One region of the Vreelandella vilamensis genome, then DNA from elsewhere that is predicted to be linked to it. Evidence: predicted binding sites of a transcription regulator. Region 1 holds the regulator's gene; each other region holds the start of a gene.

Region 1 (4,061 bases):
TCCCCCTGAAGAGCGCAAGCGTCGCCAGCAAGCTCGCGAGCAAAAAGCCGCAACATCCTCTGATGACGATAGCGATTCCTCATGAACCCGACCGGTCTCGATTTACCGCCGCTGCTCGCCGCTTTTGTTTTTGGCCTGATGGGCGGCGCCCACTGCATCGGCATGTGCGGCGGCATTATGAGCGCGCTGACTTTTGCCGTCCCTCCGAGCATGCGCCAGCCAGCGCGTTTGGGGGGGCTGCTTTTAAGCTATAACGTTGGCCGCGTGATGAGCTATATGCTCGCTGGCGCCTTGGTTGCGTCCCTTGGCACGTTTTTGTCACTCTCCCCTAGCGCGGGTATGGCGCTGCAAGCGTTTGCCGCAGTGATGCTGATTTTAATGGCGCTCTACATCGCTAATTGGTGGAAGGGACTGCTGAAAGTGGAAGCGGTTGGACGACGTTTTTGGCGCTATATCGAGCCCTTTGGGCGCCGGCTAATGCCTGTGGTCAAGCTACCGCAGGCATTTGCGCTAGGGGCTATTTGGGGCTGGCTGCCCTGTGGGTTGGTCTATTCAATGCTAGCGTGGAGTTTGGCCATTGCTGACCCGCTACGCGGTGCTTTGCTCATGGGGGCTTTTGGTTTAGGTACGCTTCCAGCGCTGCTGGCCACAGGCCTGGCCGCACGGCAATTACGTGATTTGATACGCCACCCCGCCACCCGTGCCATCGCAGCCCTTAGTATTATCGCGTTTGCCTTATGGCAATTGCTTACGCTCTTCGCTTCAGGCGCGACACTCTAGTTACAGAAACACTAGTTACAGAGACACTGGTTACCGAATGTTCGCCTACCATGACCTCAGCACAACAGATATAAACGCGTATAAGTAAGGGTGTACATCAACGCTTCATTGACGTAGCTCAACTCCTTCATAACAGCACAGCGCTAGGATAGGGCCATCATCATTGCACCGGAGCCCTCTTCATGGCCGTTTACGCCCACGCTGCTTCTTCGCCTTTTGACACTGCAGCGCCCCAACCCGCTGCCTGGGATGAAGAGTTATTGCGCCGCTACGACAAAAGCGGCCCACGCTACACCTCTTACCCGACGGCACTTTCATTTCACGAGCAGTTCGGCGCTGAGGACTTCACCGCCGCCCTTGAGCGCAGCAATCAGACTGACCGCGCGTTATCACTGTATGTGCACGTCCCGTTTTGCCGCAAAATTTGCTTTTATTGCGCCTGCAACAAAATAGCGACCAAAAACACGCAGTTAGCAGAGCCCTATCTGTCTCGGCTGGACCGCGAAATGGTGCTTACCTCCCGCCACCTAGACACATCGCGCAGTGTTGAGCAGCTACATTGGGGCGGCGGCACACCAACGTTTCTTACCCTAGACCAGATGAGCGATTTAATCGACAGGCTAGATGCTCGCTTTGGCCTCTCCTCTTCGCCTGATCGTGACTACGCCATCGAGATTGATCCACGAGAAGCGGACGTTTTTACCCTACGCCATTTGCAGACGTTAGGGTTTAATCGTATCAGTCTCGGCGTACAAGACTTAAACCCCGTGGTACAGAAAGCCATCAACCGTATTCAGCCACGGGTACTCACTGAAACACTGATGGATGAGGCGCACCGACTAGGCTTTCGCTCGCTTAATTTGGATTTGATTTACGGCTTGCCCCATCAAACCCAGGAAAGCTTTGCCGACACGCTACGTCAAGTCATTGAGTTAAATCCTGCGCGCCTTTCGGTGTTTAACTATGCCCACATGCCCCAGCGTTTCCCCCCCCAGCGGCGCATCAAAGACGATGACCTGCCAAGCGCAGAAGAAAAACTTGCGATTTTACATACCACGATCGACATGCTGACGCAGGCCGGTTACGTTCACATCGGCATGGATCACTTCGCTCGCCCGGATGACAGTCTCGCCGTGGCGCAGCGTGAAGGCACTCTGCAGCGCAACTTCCAAGGCTACTCAAGCCATGCTCAATGCGACTTAGTGGGCCTTGGCGTCTCGGCGATTTCACGGGTGAATGACGTATACGCGCAAAACCCTACCGACCTCGCCCGCTATGAGCAGGCGTTAGATGCGGGACAACTCGCCACGGTAAAAGGGTTACGCTTGAGCCAAGACGATTTGATTCGTCGCGATGTCATTGAACGCTTGATGTGTGATATGCAGATCGACTTTGCCGCCGTTAGCCAGCGCTGGAACATTGATGCGCCTCGCTATTTTGCTGATACGTTTGCGCGTTTAGAAGACGCTGAGCGAGACGGCTTAGTCGTGCATGAGGGTAACATCCTGCGGGCTACCCCTATTGGGCGGTTATTGATTCGCCACTTGGCCATGGCGTTTGACGCGCATTTACCCGGTGATACGACGAAACGCTATTCACGAATCTTATGAAGTGGATATGCCAACAGCCCATCTGACCTTCTAATCGCAAGCCGAATCACTGATGGATTCGTGATTACGCTTGTCGTCGGCGTGCCGTTCCTCTCATAATGAGAAAGATCATTTTTCATGGAGGAACGCATGTCGGAATCTATTAGCCGTCGACGCCCCTTGTTACAAGAGGCTCGTTGTCAAACCTGTAGCTTGAGTTCGCTGTGCTTACCCTTGGCACTAGAATTAGACGATGTCAGTCAGTTTGATGCCATCATTCGACGTCGGGCACCACTTAAAAAGGGCGAACCGCTATTTCGCCAAGGCGATACCTTTACTAGCGTATTCGCCGTACGTTCGGGCAGCCTAAAGCAGCTCACCACGGAAGGGGGCGGCAACGATCAGCTCACCAACTTTTATTTGCCCAGCGAACTTGTCGGGCTAGACGGTATCGATGAAGAGCACTACCCCGGCAGCGTAATCGCCTTGGAAACGACAACCGTCTGTGAAATCCCGTTTGATCGCTTGGACTTGCTCTCAGAAGAGCTGCCGGAGCTGCGTGGCCAGCTGTACCGCAGCATGAGTAAAGAGCTGCGTGATGATCGTCGCATGATGCGCTTACTCTCCCGAAAAACCGCCGACCAACGGTTAGCCAGTTTTTTGATTACGCTGTCAGACCGCTTTCGACGCCGCGGCTACTCGCCTTATAGTTTTCGACTTTCGATGTCACGAGCCGATATCGGCAACTATCTAGGCCTCGCTGTCGAAACCGTTAGCCGCATTTTAAGCCGGTTTCAAAACCAAGACGTCGTTGCCGTCTCAGGCCGAGAGGTCAATATTCTCGATATGCCGCGTTTAATTTGCCTTTCCGAAGAAGAAGAAGCGGACGTTAGCTCACATTAAACGCGCGAATACGATCGGCCATCAGATCGGCCTGTTTTGCTTCCAAGCCAGCAAAATCAAAGAGTTCGCGGTCAGCAAGCTGTGATGGCGCCACATTAGTTACTGCTTTAAACATGCTTTCCAAACGCCCAGGGTGCTTTTTATCCCACTCGGCAAGCATTTCTTTCACGATTTGACGCTGCATATTGGGCTGGGAACCGCACAAATTGCAGGGAATAATAGGAAATGCCATTAGGCGGGAAAATTCAGCGATATCAGCCTCTTTGCAGTACGCCAAAGGCCGAATGACCATGTTTTTACCGTCATCCGAAAGCAGTTTCGGCGGCATGGCCTTTAAACTCCCCCCAAAAAACATATTCAAAAAAAGCGTTTCTAGAATATCTTCCCGATGGTGCCCCAAGGCCACTTTAGTCGCGCCAATCTCTTCGGCAAAACCGTAAAGCGAACCACGCCGCAGACGCGAGCAAAGTGCGCAGGTCGTTTTACCTTCGGGCGTTTTCTCCTTCACCACCGAATAGGTATCACGTTCCAAAATATGATACGCAACACCTAGCTGATCAAGATAATCAGGCAGAACATGTTCAGGGAAACCCGGCTGTTTTTGGTCCAGATTCACCGCCACCAGCGAAAAATTGACCGGCGCATTGCGCTGCAAATTGCGCAAAATCTCAAGCATAGTGTAGCTATCTTTGCCCCCGCTCAAACACACCATGACCTTGTCGCCTTCATCGATCATACGGTAATCGATAATCGCGTTGCCGACTTCGCGGCGCAGGCGCTTTTGCAGCT
Region 2 (4,061 bases), on a different contig from region 1:
GCCCGGCAAGCCCGATAAGCCCCCCAGCGATCATCGCTTGGGCGAGTAACATCCAGCCGCGGCGTTGCCCAAAAGCGCGCGTTAGAACAGGAAGCGCCAAACGGTCGACGACTGGTGCCCAAAAAAACTTGATCGAGTAAAGCATCCCGATCCAAGCGAAAAAACCAATCGCCGCGATTTCGACGCCGTCACTGCGAAGCCAGGCTGACAGTGTTGAGAACACCAGTAAAAAGGGTAGACCTGCGGAAAACCCTAAAAACAACATCGTTAGCACTGGCGCTTGCCAATAAATCGCCAGGGCGGCCCGCCAGCTACGCTGGGGTGTCGGGGTCGGCATTGAGAAAGTCTCCTGGAAAGACGTTGGCTAGGGCAGGTGGTAAACTGCGCAGCGAAAATTAAAACGCCGATAGCTTACCGGAGAGGAGTTTTCCATGTCGATTACAGCGCATCAGGTCGTGACGCTGCACTATGTGTTGAGCGATGTTCTTAGCGATGGCAAGCAGGTACTTGACGATTCCAAGGCGCGTCATAAGCCGTTGGAGTACCTGCATGGGCATCATAATATTGTGCCGGGACTAGAGCGCGCGCTAGAAAACCAAGTGGCCGGCGCTGAACTTAGCGTGACGCTAATGCCGGCTGATGCGTATGGCGTTCGCAATGAATCATTGGTGCAGCAGGTGAGTCGTGCCTCCTTTGGCGATGCCGATTTACAGCCTGGCAGTTGTTTTCAAACTGAAGGCGAAGCGGGGCCGCAGATTGTTACCGTGGTTAGCGTAGACGGAGATCAGGTGACCGTGGATACCAATCACCCGCTGGCAGGCCGAACGCTACAGTATCAGGTGAATATCCTAGACGTGCGCGAGGCGACACGTGCTGAATTAGCCAAAGGACACCCGTTACCGCCGGGTACCGAGCACGCCAAGGTGGAAGATCGTAAGGTGCTCTAAGGCAATCGCTTGCTGATGCTTCGGCCGCTAAGAGAAAAGTGACCCACATCAAATTGTTTTACACCTGCTGGCCACGGTGTCGGCAAAATTGATTCAAGTCAGCTTTCCTCCGCGTTTTCGTGATTATTATGAAGTCATTACATCGCGGCGGGAGAAAAGCACATGTATTGGGACGGCACTGTTATTTTTGGTTTGATCACCGTCGGACTGATGATTGTTTTTATGGCGGGTTGGATCGGTTTTATCGTTCGTGACAGCAAACGTAAAAAATAAGTTCTCTTATTAGCAATCAGTTAGCAACCAGTCGTCAGGGGAGGAGGCTTACTGTAACAGGTAAGCTTCCAGTTACCGGCCCACTTGGGCCGGTTTTTTTTGCGGTAAAATAAAATAGGCCTGCTCGATAAAAGTCTTACTGTAAGTGCATGATATCCTCGTCATCATCGGCAGATTGAGCGTAAATCCGTTAACAGTGGGCGCATGAACTAATACCTGATTAGGAGCAAAGTGTTCCTAATCAGGTAATATAAAAACGCAAAAGTCAGGTTTGCGCATTAACTGTACCCTGGTAAACGCAGAAAAACGTAACAATAAGCCTTTCTAACGCCAATTTTCTTGCCAAGCGCGAAGTACCCGCTCGGGATACCACGTTTCTCCCAGACTTCCATTATAGCGCGCGAGCGCTCGGGTAAAGTCGCCCTTTTCGATCGCCAAGTAGTGCGCCAAGATAGTGCAGCCGTAGCGTAAATTGCGCCATGGGTCTTTAAGATCATCAGCCGGTACGCCAAGCTCATCAATCCAAAACGGCATAATCTGCATCAGCCCAACAGCACCGGCAGATGAGACGGCGTTAGCGTCAAAACCACTTTCCACCTGAATCAGCGCCAGGACTAACGTCGGGGGTAAATCGGCTAAACTGGCTTCCAGATAGAGACGACGCAGTAAGCGATCGCGCTTGGCAGTGTCAGCGATGAAGCGAGCTAAGATGGGCGCCATGCGCGCGACCCATTGCTGCCTTTTGGCTTGCTGGTGGGCCTTGAGAAGCGTCGCTTCCAACGTGGGGCGTAATGTTTTTTCGCCGACGGGCTCGGATGCTTGCGGCGCTAGGCTTATTAGCCCGCACGCCGCAAACAAGACCCATGCGCTATTACGCTTGCGCAAGCCCGGCTTTTTCACGTAGAAAATCAATCACTTGTTCGGCGGGGATCATGGTGACATTGCTATCGCGGCGGCCTTTGTACTCAAGCTCGCCGTTATCGAGGCCGCGATCACCAATCACGATACGATGTGGAACGCCCATCAGTTCTAGGTCGGCAAACTTTACGCCGGGGCGGGTGTCGCGGTCGTCCAAGAGAACGTCGAGCCCCGCCGCGGTTAACGTTTGGTAGAGATGCTCTGATTCCTCGCGTACACGCTGCGATTTATGTGCGTTCATGGGCACCAGGGCGACCTGGAACGGCGCAATCGCGTTTGGCCAGATGATTCCCGCATCATCGTGATTTTGCTCAATGGCAGCGGCAACCACGCGTGTTACGCCGATGCCGTAACAGCCCATCCACGGATGGCTGGTTTTGCCGTTATCGCCAAGAACCGTGGCGTTCATTGACTCGGAGTATTTTTGCCCTAGCTGGAAAACATGGCCCACTTCGATACCGCGTTTGATGGCAAGCGTGCCCTTGCCATCGGGCGAGGGGTCACCTTCGACTACGTTGCGTAGATCCGCCACTTCCGGCAGCGCCGCGTCGCGCTCCCAGTTGATGCCGAAGTAGTGCTTGCCATCGGTATTAGCGCCTGCGCCAAAGTCGCTCATCAGCGCGACGCTGCGATCGATGATAATGGGCATATCGAGGTTCACTGGGCCTAATGAGCCGGGGCCAGCGCCCACCGCGGCGCGAATTTCTTCTTCAGATGCCATGGTCAATGGCGCGGCTACGGCAGGGTGGTTTTCGGCTTTGACGTCGTTAAGCTCGTGATCACCGCGCACCAGCAGCGCAATCAACCCACCTTCCGTCGCGTGGACCATTAGTGTTTTCACGGTCTTTTCAATCGGCAGCTTGAACTGTTCCACCAGTGTGGCAATGGTTTTGGCGTTGGGGGTATCGACCAAGCGCAGCGCTTCGTTGGCGGCTGGACGCTCTGCGTTACTGCCTAGAGGAGCGGCAAGCGCTTCGGCTTTCTCGATGTTGGCGGCGTAGTGGGAATCGGTGGAGAAAACGATAGCGTCTTCCCCAGAATCTGCCAATACATGGAACTCGTGGGAACCGGTACCGCCGATGGAGCCGTTATCGGCGATCACCGGGCGAAAATCGAGCCCTAAGCGGGTGAAAATTTGCGAATAGGCGTCGTACATATCTTGGTAAGTGTTTTTTAACGAGTCTTCATCTAAGTGAAAGGAGTAGGCGTCTTTCATGATGAACTCGCGCGAGCGCATCACGCCAAAACGTGGGCGGATTTCGTCGCGGAACTTAGTCTGGATCTGGTAAAAGTTAACAGGCAGCTGTTTGTAGCTGGCGATTTCTTTGCGGACTAGGTCGGTGATGACCTCTTCGTGAGTAGGGCCAACGCAGTAGTCACGCTCGTGGCGGTCTTTAAGGCGTAAAAGCTCGGGGCCGTATTCTTCCCAGCGGCCAGATTCCTGCCACAGCTCGGCAGGCTGTACCGCGGGCATCAACACTTCTTGCGCGCCGGCGCGGTTCATTTCCTCGCGCACGATGGTTTCAACTTTACGCAATGTGCGCAGCCCGAGTGGCAGCCACGTGTAAAGCCCTGAGGTTAAGCGACGGATCATCCCTGCACGCAGCATCAGCTGGTGGCTGATCACTTCTGCATCGGCCGGGGTTTCTTTAAGGGTAGCAATGAGTAATTGGCTGGCGCGCATGGGGTTAAGTATCCCTTGATATTCTTCGCAATGGATGTGAATTCGTGAGCAGTGAGGTTGCCGATTGGCATTGGCAACGAACAAGTGTCGACATTGTACGGCGAAGCGTTAACAGCGGCAAAACTCAAACGTGCGTTAGGCTGTGCTAGTATGATGGCGTCTTTAAGCGTATTGGCGACCCTTTTATGTTAAACCGTTTTGCCTCAGTGAGGAAAAAGCTATGCAAACGCGGTATCGCT
Region 3 (4,061 bases), on a different contig from region 1:
GCAAGTAACAAGACAGCAAATGCACAGAAACTCCAAAATGAAGTCCCAAGCTCAATATTTGCCATGCTGGCAATTTTAATAAGGCTGACCAGCGCACCAATAATAAACACGTCCGCCATTAGCCAAGGCGCTAAGTGAGATAAGGCGCGTGCAATATCTCGGCTAAATGGCAAAGGTTGGTCACGCAGAAGCCCAAATTGAAGCCATACCACTCCTGTTAGATAAACGGCTGGCAACACCACTATGGTCATTATGACGGCAATGGCAACCAGTGGCTGATTAAATCCAATTAATGTTGTGGCCGTCTGTGTTAGCTCAATACGGTTACTCACGCCGCTCACATTAAAACTGACAAAAGGAAATGAAATAGCGAGTATCAGCGCAACCAGTGCCGACAAAGCGAGTGCCATGCTGCGTTGCGCTGGGTAGCGATGGCGTCGCACAAGCGTATAACCACATCGAGGGCAGTTGGCTTTTTCACCATATTTAAGTGGAGGCAATGCGCTGACCCAGTCGCACTCATGGCAAGTTCTCAGCCGTCTACGTTGAGTACGAATTTCTGGAGGTGCGTGATCGACGTCAGAAATCTGGAGTTTCCGCAGGCGTTGTTTGGCCAACCGTTTAGGCATGGAGCTAAAAAGACCTACATATTTAGGAGCTGATCGTAAAGAAGGGGAATGGAGATCACGCAATGAGTGCCTCATGAGGTTTCACCATACATGTTGCTAATATGACGGCCTCACTGTTCGAGTCAAGCTTTGCTGCAAATATCATAAATGACTTGACCTAAGGTGATGATTGCACAACGATGCGCTCTCGATTTTGCCTAATCCTATGATGAAAGGAAATAAAATGCTGCTTCCAATACTCTCTGTTGTTGGAGGATTAATTTTACTCATTTGGAGTGCCGAACGATTTATTGAAGGTGCGGCCGCAACATCGCGATGGCTGGGGCTGTCGCCACTTATTATCGGTATGTTAGTGATCGGTTTCGGGACTTCCGCACCAGAAATGACGGTTTCAGTTTTGGCTGCATGGCAAGGAAGCCCTGGCTTGGCGGTAGGTAATGCTTATGGCTCGAATATTGCTAATATCGGCCTAGTGCTGGGCTTTGTGGCGTTACTGGCACCACTTGCTGTTCATTCTAGTGTCATTCGTAAAGAGATGCCTGTGCTCTTTGGTGTCACTCTCCTAACTGGTCTGATGTTATGGGATGGATTTATAGCACGCTGGGAGGCTGTTGTTTTACTGTTGGCGCTGCTGGTGTTCATCATTATCAGTATCGTGAAATCACGCGGAGAACAAAACGATGCTCTGGTGGGCGAGGTGGCCGCTACGCTGGAAAGTCATCCCATGTCGCGTGGTAAAGCACTGGTTTGGACACTTACAGGCCTTGTTCTTTTGGTGGCAAGCTCTCGATTTTTGGTGTGGGGCTCCGTAGAGATTGCGCTTGCCTTTGGTGTTAGTGAACTCATTATTGGGCTTACTGTAGTGGCTATTGGAACCTCGTTACCTGAACTAGCTTCTTCTATTAGTGCATTAAAGCGTAAAGAGCACGATATGGTGTTAGGTAACGTTGTTGGCTCTAATTTATTTAATACGTTAGGTGTAGTGGGGTTGGCGGGGGTTATTACTCCCATCGAGACAGGTAATGAAGTGTTATCGCGCGATTGGGGAGTAATGCTCGCGATGACTGTGCTTATGATCTTGTTTGCATTTTCCTGGAGAGGCCGCCCTAGGTATATCAATCGTGTGGAAGGCGGGGGGCTTCTTCTGCTGTTTATTGCTTATACAGCCTATATGGTTTCGTTGGTCATTAATGCTTAAGGCTAGCTGCCAAGTCCCACGTTGAAAAAGCAATCGGCCAGCTATATTAAGCTGGCCGATTGTTCTAATTTACCATGTATCTATACATGTCTGCTTTTAGGGAAGTGCGGGTACCTCAAAATCTGGCATTTCGCCTGTCAGCGTGTGTAGGAAAGCAGTGATATCATTAATCGTGGCTTCTTCAAATTCACTGCCCAGCATTTCACGGCCCATGATAGCCACGGATTCTTCTAATGTTTCGGTCGCGCCGTTGTTCATATACGGGTAAGTCACAGCTACGTTGCGCAACGTTGGTGTTCTGAAGCGATATTTGTCGCTTTCTTCGCCTGTTACTGTATAGCGTCCAAGGTCAGTGGAGCCGGGAACCTGAATCGCATGGAATTGGCTGTCCGTTAGCTCAGGGCCCCTGTGACAAGCAATACAGCCGTTATCGACGAAAGCTACCATGCCGTCTTTTGCCTGGTCGCTAATGGCTTCCATATCTCCGCGCAGATAGCGGTCAAACGGTGAATGAGGAGTATTCAGTGTACGCTGGAACGACGCTAGCGATTTTGCCAGATTGTCCGCATTAATCGGATCTTCGTCATTTGGAAAAGCGGCCTCAAATTTACGCTGATAGAGGTCGAACTCATTTAATCGTGCTAGTGCGGAGTCAAGGTCCATTGCCATTTCAACGCCAGCTTCAATGGGGCCTAGAGCCTGAGCCTCAAGGTCGGGTGCGCGACCGTCCCAAAATTGTGATTCTAAAAAGCCACTATTAAGAACCGTGGGTGTATTACGTTCGCCCACTTGTCCGTCATGGCCTGTAGCGCGAGGTATCCGGTCAGCCCATCCTAAAGCAGGATTGTGGCAAGTGGCGCAACTGATGACGCCGCTTGAAGAAATACGGGGCTCAAAAAAGAGCATATTACCCAGCTCAACCTTTTCAGAACTAAGTGAGTTGTCAGAGGGAATGGGGGGAAGATAAGGCAACGCATCAAAACGATCACGGTAATCTTCTAGCCCATCCTCGGCAACGGCAAAGCTTGCTGGTATGAGTGCTGAGCTTGCTATTAGTGCGGGTAATATTTTTTTCATGCTGTGGTGCTTTTTCATAGATTGTTCCCTCTCATGCTATTTATTGGCCTTTTAAAGTGAAAAGCCCATAAATATCGTATCATCAACTACCATTTAGGTTGATTTGGTCGCAAAAATCAACCTAGCAAATTCCTTGAGAAAACGCTTAGGATGACCTGGGTCAATTTTTTATTATCTAGCGTTCAGTTGTCGTCTTGACGTGATTTTTTGTGTGGAATGCCATAGCGTATTGGTCTTGAAAACCGAATCATAAGGAGTCAACGAAATGCCCCGCTATCGCTACCCCTCTATTCCTGAGTCAGAAGTCACACCGAAAAGGCTTTTTGAGAAACGTCGGCGTTTTTTACGTCAAGGGGTAGCCTTGGGAGCTGCATCAATCCTGCCTTCGGGTTTGCTGATGCCTACGAAAGCAGAGGCCTGGGCAGATGAATTTAAGATACAGCTAAAAGAAAACATGACGCGTAAGGACTTTGCTGGCGATGAAGGTATTACCGATTATGGCGATGCGACGTCTTATAATAATTTTTATGAATTCGGTACGCGAAAAAGTGATCCGGAAGTATATGCCCATAAGTTGCCAACAGACCCATGGAGTGTGCGAGTAGAAGGGGAGTTCAATTTAACGGGTGACATTGCGTTTGAAGATATTCTGCAACGCTACAGCTTGGAGGAGCGAATCTACCGGTTACGTTGCGTTGAAGCATGGTCGATGGTGATACCATGGATAGGCTTTCCCTTACGCGAGCTTATAAAACATCATGATCCCACCTCTAAAGCTAAATACATTGAGTTTGAAGCCATTCATGACCCCGAAAAGTTGCGAGGGCAGCAGCGCTCAATTATTGAGTGGCCTTATCGCGAAGCATTGCGTATGGATGAGGCGATGCACCCATTAACGATGATAGCCGTAGGGATGTACGGAGAAAAAATGCCTAATCAAAATGGTGCCCCTATGCGTTTGGTGGTGCCATGGAAGTATGGATTTAAAAGCATAAAGTCCGTAACGGTTATTCGTGCCCTTGAGCAAAAACCGAAAACTTCTTGGGAAGAGCAAAATCCTGAAGAATACGGTTTTTTTGCCAATGTGAACCCCAATGTGGATCATCCCCGCTGGTCGCAGGCGCGAGAGCGTCGCATTGGAGAACCTGGTCGGCGCG
Region 4 (4,061 bases), on a different contig from region 1:
CGGTCTTCACCCGTAAGGTCAACACCGATGTGAGCTACATGGCCTGCGCGCAGATGTTGCTCGACCGGCGCGACCGCATCTATCCGCAGTTCGCCACACACAACGCCCATACCTGCGCTGCCGTGGTGGAAATGGCGGGCAGCGATAAGGACAGCTACGAGTTTCAGCGCCTGCACGGCATGGGCGAATCGTTGCACCACATCGTCAAGGAGTCGGAAGGTGCCCACTGCCGCATTTACGCCCCGGTCGGCGCGCACCGCGATCTGCTGGCTTATCTGGTCCGCCGCCTGCTGGAAAACGGCGCCAACTCCTCGTTCGTCAACCAGGTGGTGGATAGCTCAATTCCGCCGAGTGAGGTCTCCAAGGATCCCATTGAAGGGTTTAACCAGCTCGGCAGCGACGTTTCAAGCCCGTTGATCCGCCAGCCCGGCGAGCTTTTCGCACCCAATCGCAAGAACTCCAAGGGCTACCGTATTAACGAGCCCGCCTCAATTCTACCGCTGCTCAACGCACGTGAAAGCTTTGCCGACAAGACTTGGACGGCAGGCCCCATGTTGGTGGGAAGCCCAGCACCCCAAGGGCCCGCTCGCGATGCTGTCTCCCCCGCCGATGGCTCGCGGGTGGTCGGCAAGGTGCACGAGGCCACCCCGGAAGAGGTCGCCGCCGCCCTCGACGCTGCCGAAAAAGGCTTCCAAGACTGGTCGGCGCGTCCAGCTTCCGAGCGTGCCGAGGTACTGCGCCGTACCGCCGACCTCTACGAGAAACACATTGCCGAGCTAACCGTGATTACCACCCGCGAAGCGGGCAAGATGATGTTCGATGGCATCGCTGAAGTGCGTGAAGCAGTGGATTTCCTGCGCTACTACGCCAACGAAGGCGAGCGATTGGAAGCGGAAGAACCCGGCAACGCCCGCGGCATCTTTGTCTGCATCAGCCCATGGAACTTCCCCCTGGCCATCACCACCGGTCAAATTGCTGCGGCCTTGGTGGCGGGCAACGCGGTACTCGCCAAACCTGCCGAGCAAACACCGCTGATTGCCGCCCGTGCCGTCGAACTGATGCGTGAAGCAGGCCTGCCGGAAGCGGCCTTGCAGTTGCTGCCGGGCGATGGGCCGACGGTGGGCGGCCCGCTGACCAGCGACCCGCGGATTGCCGGTGTCTGCTTTACCGGCTCGACCCCGGTGGCACAGATCATCCACAAGGCGCTGGCCGAGAACGCAGGGCCTGATGCCGTGCTAATCGCCGAGACCGGCGGGCTCAACTCCATGATTGTGGACTCCACGGCGCTGACCGAGCAGGCAGTGCGCGATATCCTGATCTCCTCCTTCCAGTCGGCCGGTCAGCGCTGTTCGGCGCTGCGCATGCTGTATGTCCAAGAAGAAGCGCGGGATAGATTGCTCAACATGCTCTACGGCGCCATGGACGCGCTCACCATTGGCGACCCCTGGAACACCGATACCGACGTATCACCGGTAATTGACGCCGACGCCCAACAGGAAATCAGCGACTATGTGGCGGCACACGAGAAGAACGGCAAGGTGCTGAAGAAATTAGCTGCACCGGACACCGGCACCTTCGTCACCCCAGCGATCGTTGAAGTCGGCGGCATTAAAGATCTCGAACGTGAAATCTTCGGCCCAGTGCTGCACGTCGCCACCTTTAAGGCACGCGACATCGACAAGGTGGTCGATGACATCAATGGCAAGGGTTACGGGCTGACCTTCGGTCTGCATACCCGTATTGATGATCGCGTGCAGCAGATCGTCGAGCGCATCCATGTCGGCAACGTCTACGTGAATCGCAACCAGATCGGTGCCATTGTCGGCTCTCAGCCGTTTGGCGGCGAGGGCCTCTCCGGCACCGGGCCTAAGGCCGGTGGCCCGCTCTACGTGACACGTTTCCGCCGCACCGCCGGTGTCGAGCACGTTGAGGCACCAGAAGGTAAAACCGTCTCACTCGGCGATCTCCAATCGGCTCTTGATGGGCTAGATGCGCGCAACTGGGCGGCGCGTCGTGATCGCGTCGAGGTGCTTCGCCGCGCGCTCTCCGGCAAGGCTGGTGTGATCCGCAAGGCGCTCGCCGAGACGGCCGCGCTGGACATGACGCCGCAAACCTTGCCGGGGCCAACCGGGGAAAGCAACCGCTTGGCGATGTATCCGAAAGGGGCGGCACTCTGCCTCGGGCCAACGCTGGACATCGCCGTTGCCCAGGCCGTACAGGCGCTCGGCGCGGGCTCTCCGGCGGTGCTCGTCACCCCGGGGGCTGTCCAGGCCGTGAAACCGCTTATTGACGCCGGCGCGCCGGTGATTGGACTAGACGGAAGCGTTTTGCCGGATACCCTGACGGCGGTCAAAGGTATCGACACCGTGGCCGCGGCGGGCGCCAGCGACTGGACCCATAAGTTGCGGGTTGCGCTTGCCAAACGTGATGGCGCCATCGTGCCGCTCGAAACCCAGACCATCTCACCAGCGCGCTATGTCGTGGAACGCCACCTGTGCATCGACACCACCGCTGCGGGAGGTAACGCTAGCCTGCTAGCAACGGCTGAATAAGGTCGTCAACGCTTTTTTAAGACCACCTTCGGGTGGTCTTTTTTTGTTTATATCCCCGGCAGATTCTCAACTCTTGCGCCAGGTCAATATCCGCTAGGTAAGTGGCCGTTACACTCTTATGCATTCACTACGTGGTTGTCTTCAACACGCGGTTGCCCAGGCGGTAACCCATGTTTCTTGCAAGGAGTTTTCCCCATGCGCAAAGTTGCTCTGCCTACTCTTCTCGCGGCCGGCATCGCCGCTGCCGCCATCACCACCTCAAGCCAAGCGTTTGCGTATGGCGCGGGTGATTTCTTTACGCGTATTGGCGTCGCCAAAGTTGAGCCTAAAAGCGATAACGGTACGCTAGATACCGCTCTTGGCGACCTGGAAGTAGACGTACAAGACGAGAGTCAATTCGCCTTTACCCTCGGTTATCGTTTCCACGACAAGATGGGGGTAGAGCTGTTAGCGGCTCTACCTTTCGAGCATGATATTCATCTCAATGGGGGCAATATTGCTTCAACGGACCACCTGCCGCCTACTGTAACAGCCCAGTACTATCCACTAGGTGGTACCGATGCACGTGTACAGCCTTACGCTGGCGTAGGCTTTAACTATACACGTTTCTCGAATGAATCCGTTGATATCGACGGTGTAAGTCTTGATCTTGATGATTCATGGGGCGCCGCAGGTCAGCTGGGCGTTGATTTACTCATCGACGATAACTGGGCGCTTAACGCCGCCGCTTGGTACATCGATATCGACACCGATGCTAAGGTCGCCGGTGCTGATGCAGGTACTGTTGAAATCGACCCGGTCGTGGTCATGGCAGGTATTAGCTACCGCTTCTAAACGAGTATGACGTTTCATGACAACAGCCCGCCTTTTGGCGGGCTGTTGCGTTTAGGCGAGCGCTTCAGTTTTGCGTCACGACGTGATCGACTCTCTCCACCGCCCGCACGACCAACACCTGATCGCTTGCGCGGACCTTCTCCTGCTGCAAGTAGGCGGCGATGGCAGGTGCTACCTCGCACTTTGCCGGCATGGGGGCTTTCGCCTCCACTAACATGTGCAAGCGTTGGATAAACACAAAGCGCAGCCACTGCGGTAGCGACATGGTGTCCACACAAAACGGCTGCTGGCTGGCGAAATCCGCCGTACTCGGCTCCTCCACTCGCCATAGATTTGACGCTTTTAGTGTTGCTTCCAACTCCTCTAGCGCCTGCGCTAGTTGCTGATGTGCTGTAATCATCATGATCCACTTATGAAATATATGCCTATTATCCCAGCCAGACGCCATTGCGGCTACCCGGCTGACGAGCACTTTTCCCCACACCGAAGAGATTCACAGAAATCTTGTAAGAGCCTGTGGATAAACTATGGAAAGATGTCGTTTAGGCTTTCCTCATGGGCTTTCGTCGAGACTGTTTATTATTTAACCACCGTGTAAAAACGCTAAGCCGTTTTTTCACCCTGACCGGCTGACACTCAGCAAACGGCAAGGTAAAGTGCTCGCTCAAAACGCGG

Evidence for each region. The regulator FNR, encoded in region 1, switches genes on or off when oxygen is low (the NO sensors DNR and NnrR bind a similar motif). The targets are predictions, from matches to a motif close to TTGATNTANATCAA.
Region 2: a site for FNR is predicted at 986-999, ahead of ccoM (cytochrome c oxidase subunit CcoM). Genes of this name have one in related genera too.
Region 3: a site for FNR is predicted at 3,055-3,068, ahead of QC823_RS07175 (cytochrome-c peroxidase). Genes of this name have one in related genera too.
Region 4: a site for FNR is predicted at 2,626-2,639, ahead of QC823_RS12155 (OmpW/AlkL family protein). Genes of this name have one in related genera too.

Annotation. Positions count from the first base shown of each region.
Region 1 is NZ_JARWAN010000001.1:134,599-138,659, reverse strand. It holds gene ccoS (cbb3-type cytochrome oxidase assembly protein CcoS) at 1-85, shown strand, start outside; gene QC823_RS00620 (sulfite exporter TauE/SafE family protein) at 82-780, shown strand; gene hemN (oxygen-independent coproporphyrinogen III oxidase) at 963-2,390, shown strand; gene fnr (fumarate/nitrate reduction transcriptional regulator Fnr) at 2,520-3,272, shown strand; gene ttcA (tRNA 2-thiocytidine(32) synthetase TtcA) at 3,259-4,061, opposite strand, start outside.
Region 2 is NZ_JARWAN010000009.1:67,507-71,567, reverse strand. It holds gene QC823_RS07510 (AmpG family muropeptide MFS transporter) at 1-337, opposite strand, end outside; gene QC823_RS07505 (FKBP-type peptidyl-prolyl cis-trans isomerase) at 432-947, shown strand; gene ccoM (cytochrome c oxidase subunit CcoM) at 1,110-1,220, shown strand; gene QC823_RS07495 (lytic transglycosylase domain-containing protein) at 1,545-2,120, opposite strand; gene QC823_RS07490 (proline--tRNA ligase) at 2,092-3,822, opposite strand; gene QC823_RS07485 (hypothetical protein) at 4,043-4,061, shown strand, end outside.
Region 3 is NZ_JARWAN010000009.1:884-4,944, reverse strand. It holds gene QC823_RS07185 (paraquat-inducible protein A) at 1-629, opposite strand, end outside; gene QC823_RS07180 (calcium/sodium antiporter) at 853-1,827, shown strand; gene QC823_RS07175 (cytochrome-c peroxidase) at 1,924-2,922, opposite strand; gene msrP (protein-methionine-sulfoxide reductase catalytic subunit MsrP) at 3,170-4,061, shown strand, end outside.
Region 4 is NZ_JARWAN010000020.1:38,199-42,259, forward strand. It holds gene putA (bifunctional proline dehydrogenase/L-glutamate gamma-semialdehyde dehydrogenase PutA) at 1-2,552, shown strand, start outside; gene QC823_RS12155 (OmpW/AlkL family protein) at 2,748-3,386, shown strand; gene QC823_RS12160 (YqcC family protein) at 3,451-3,783, opposite strand.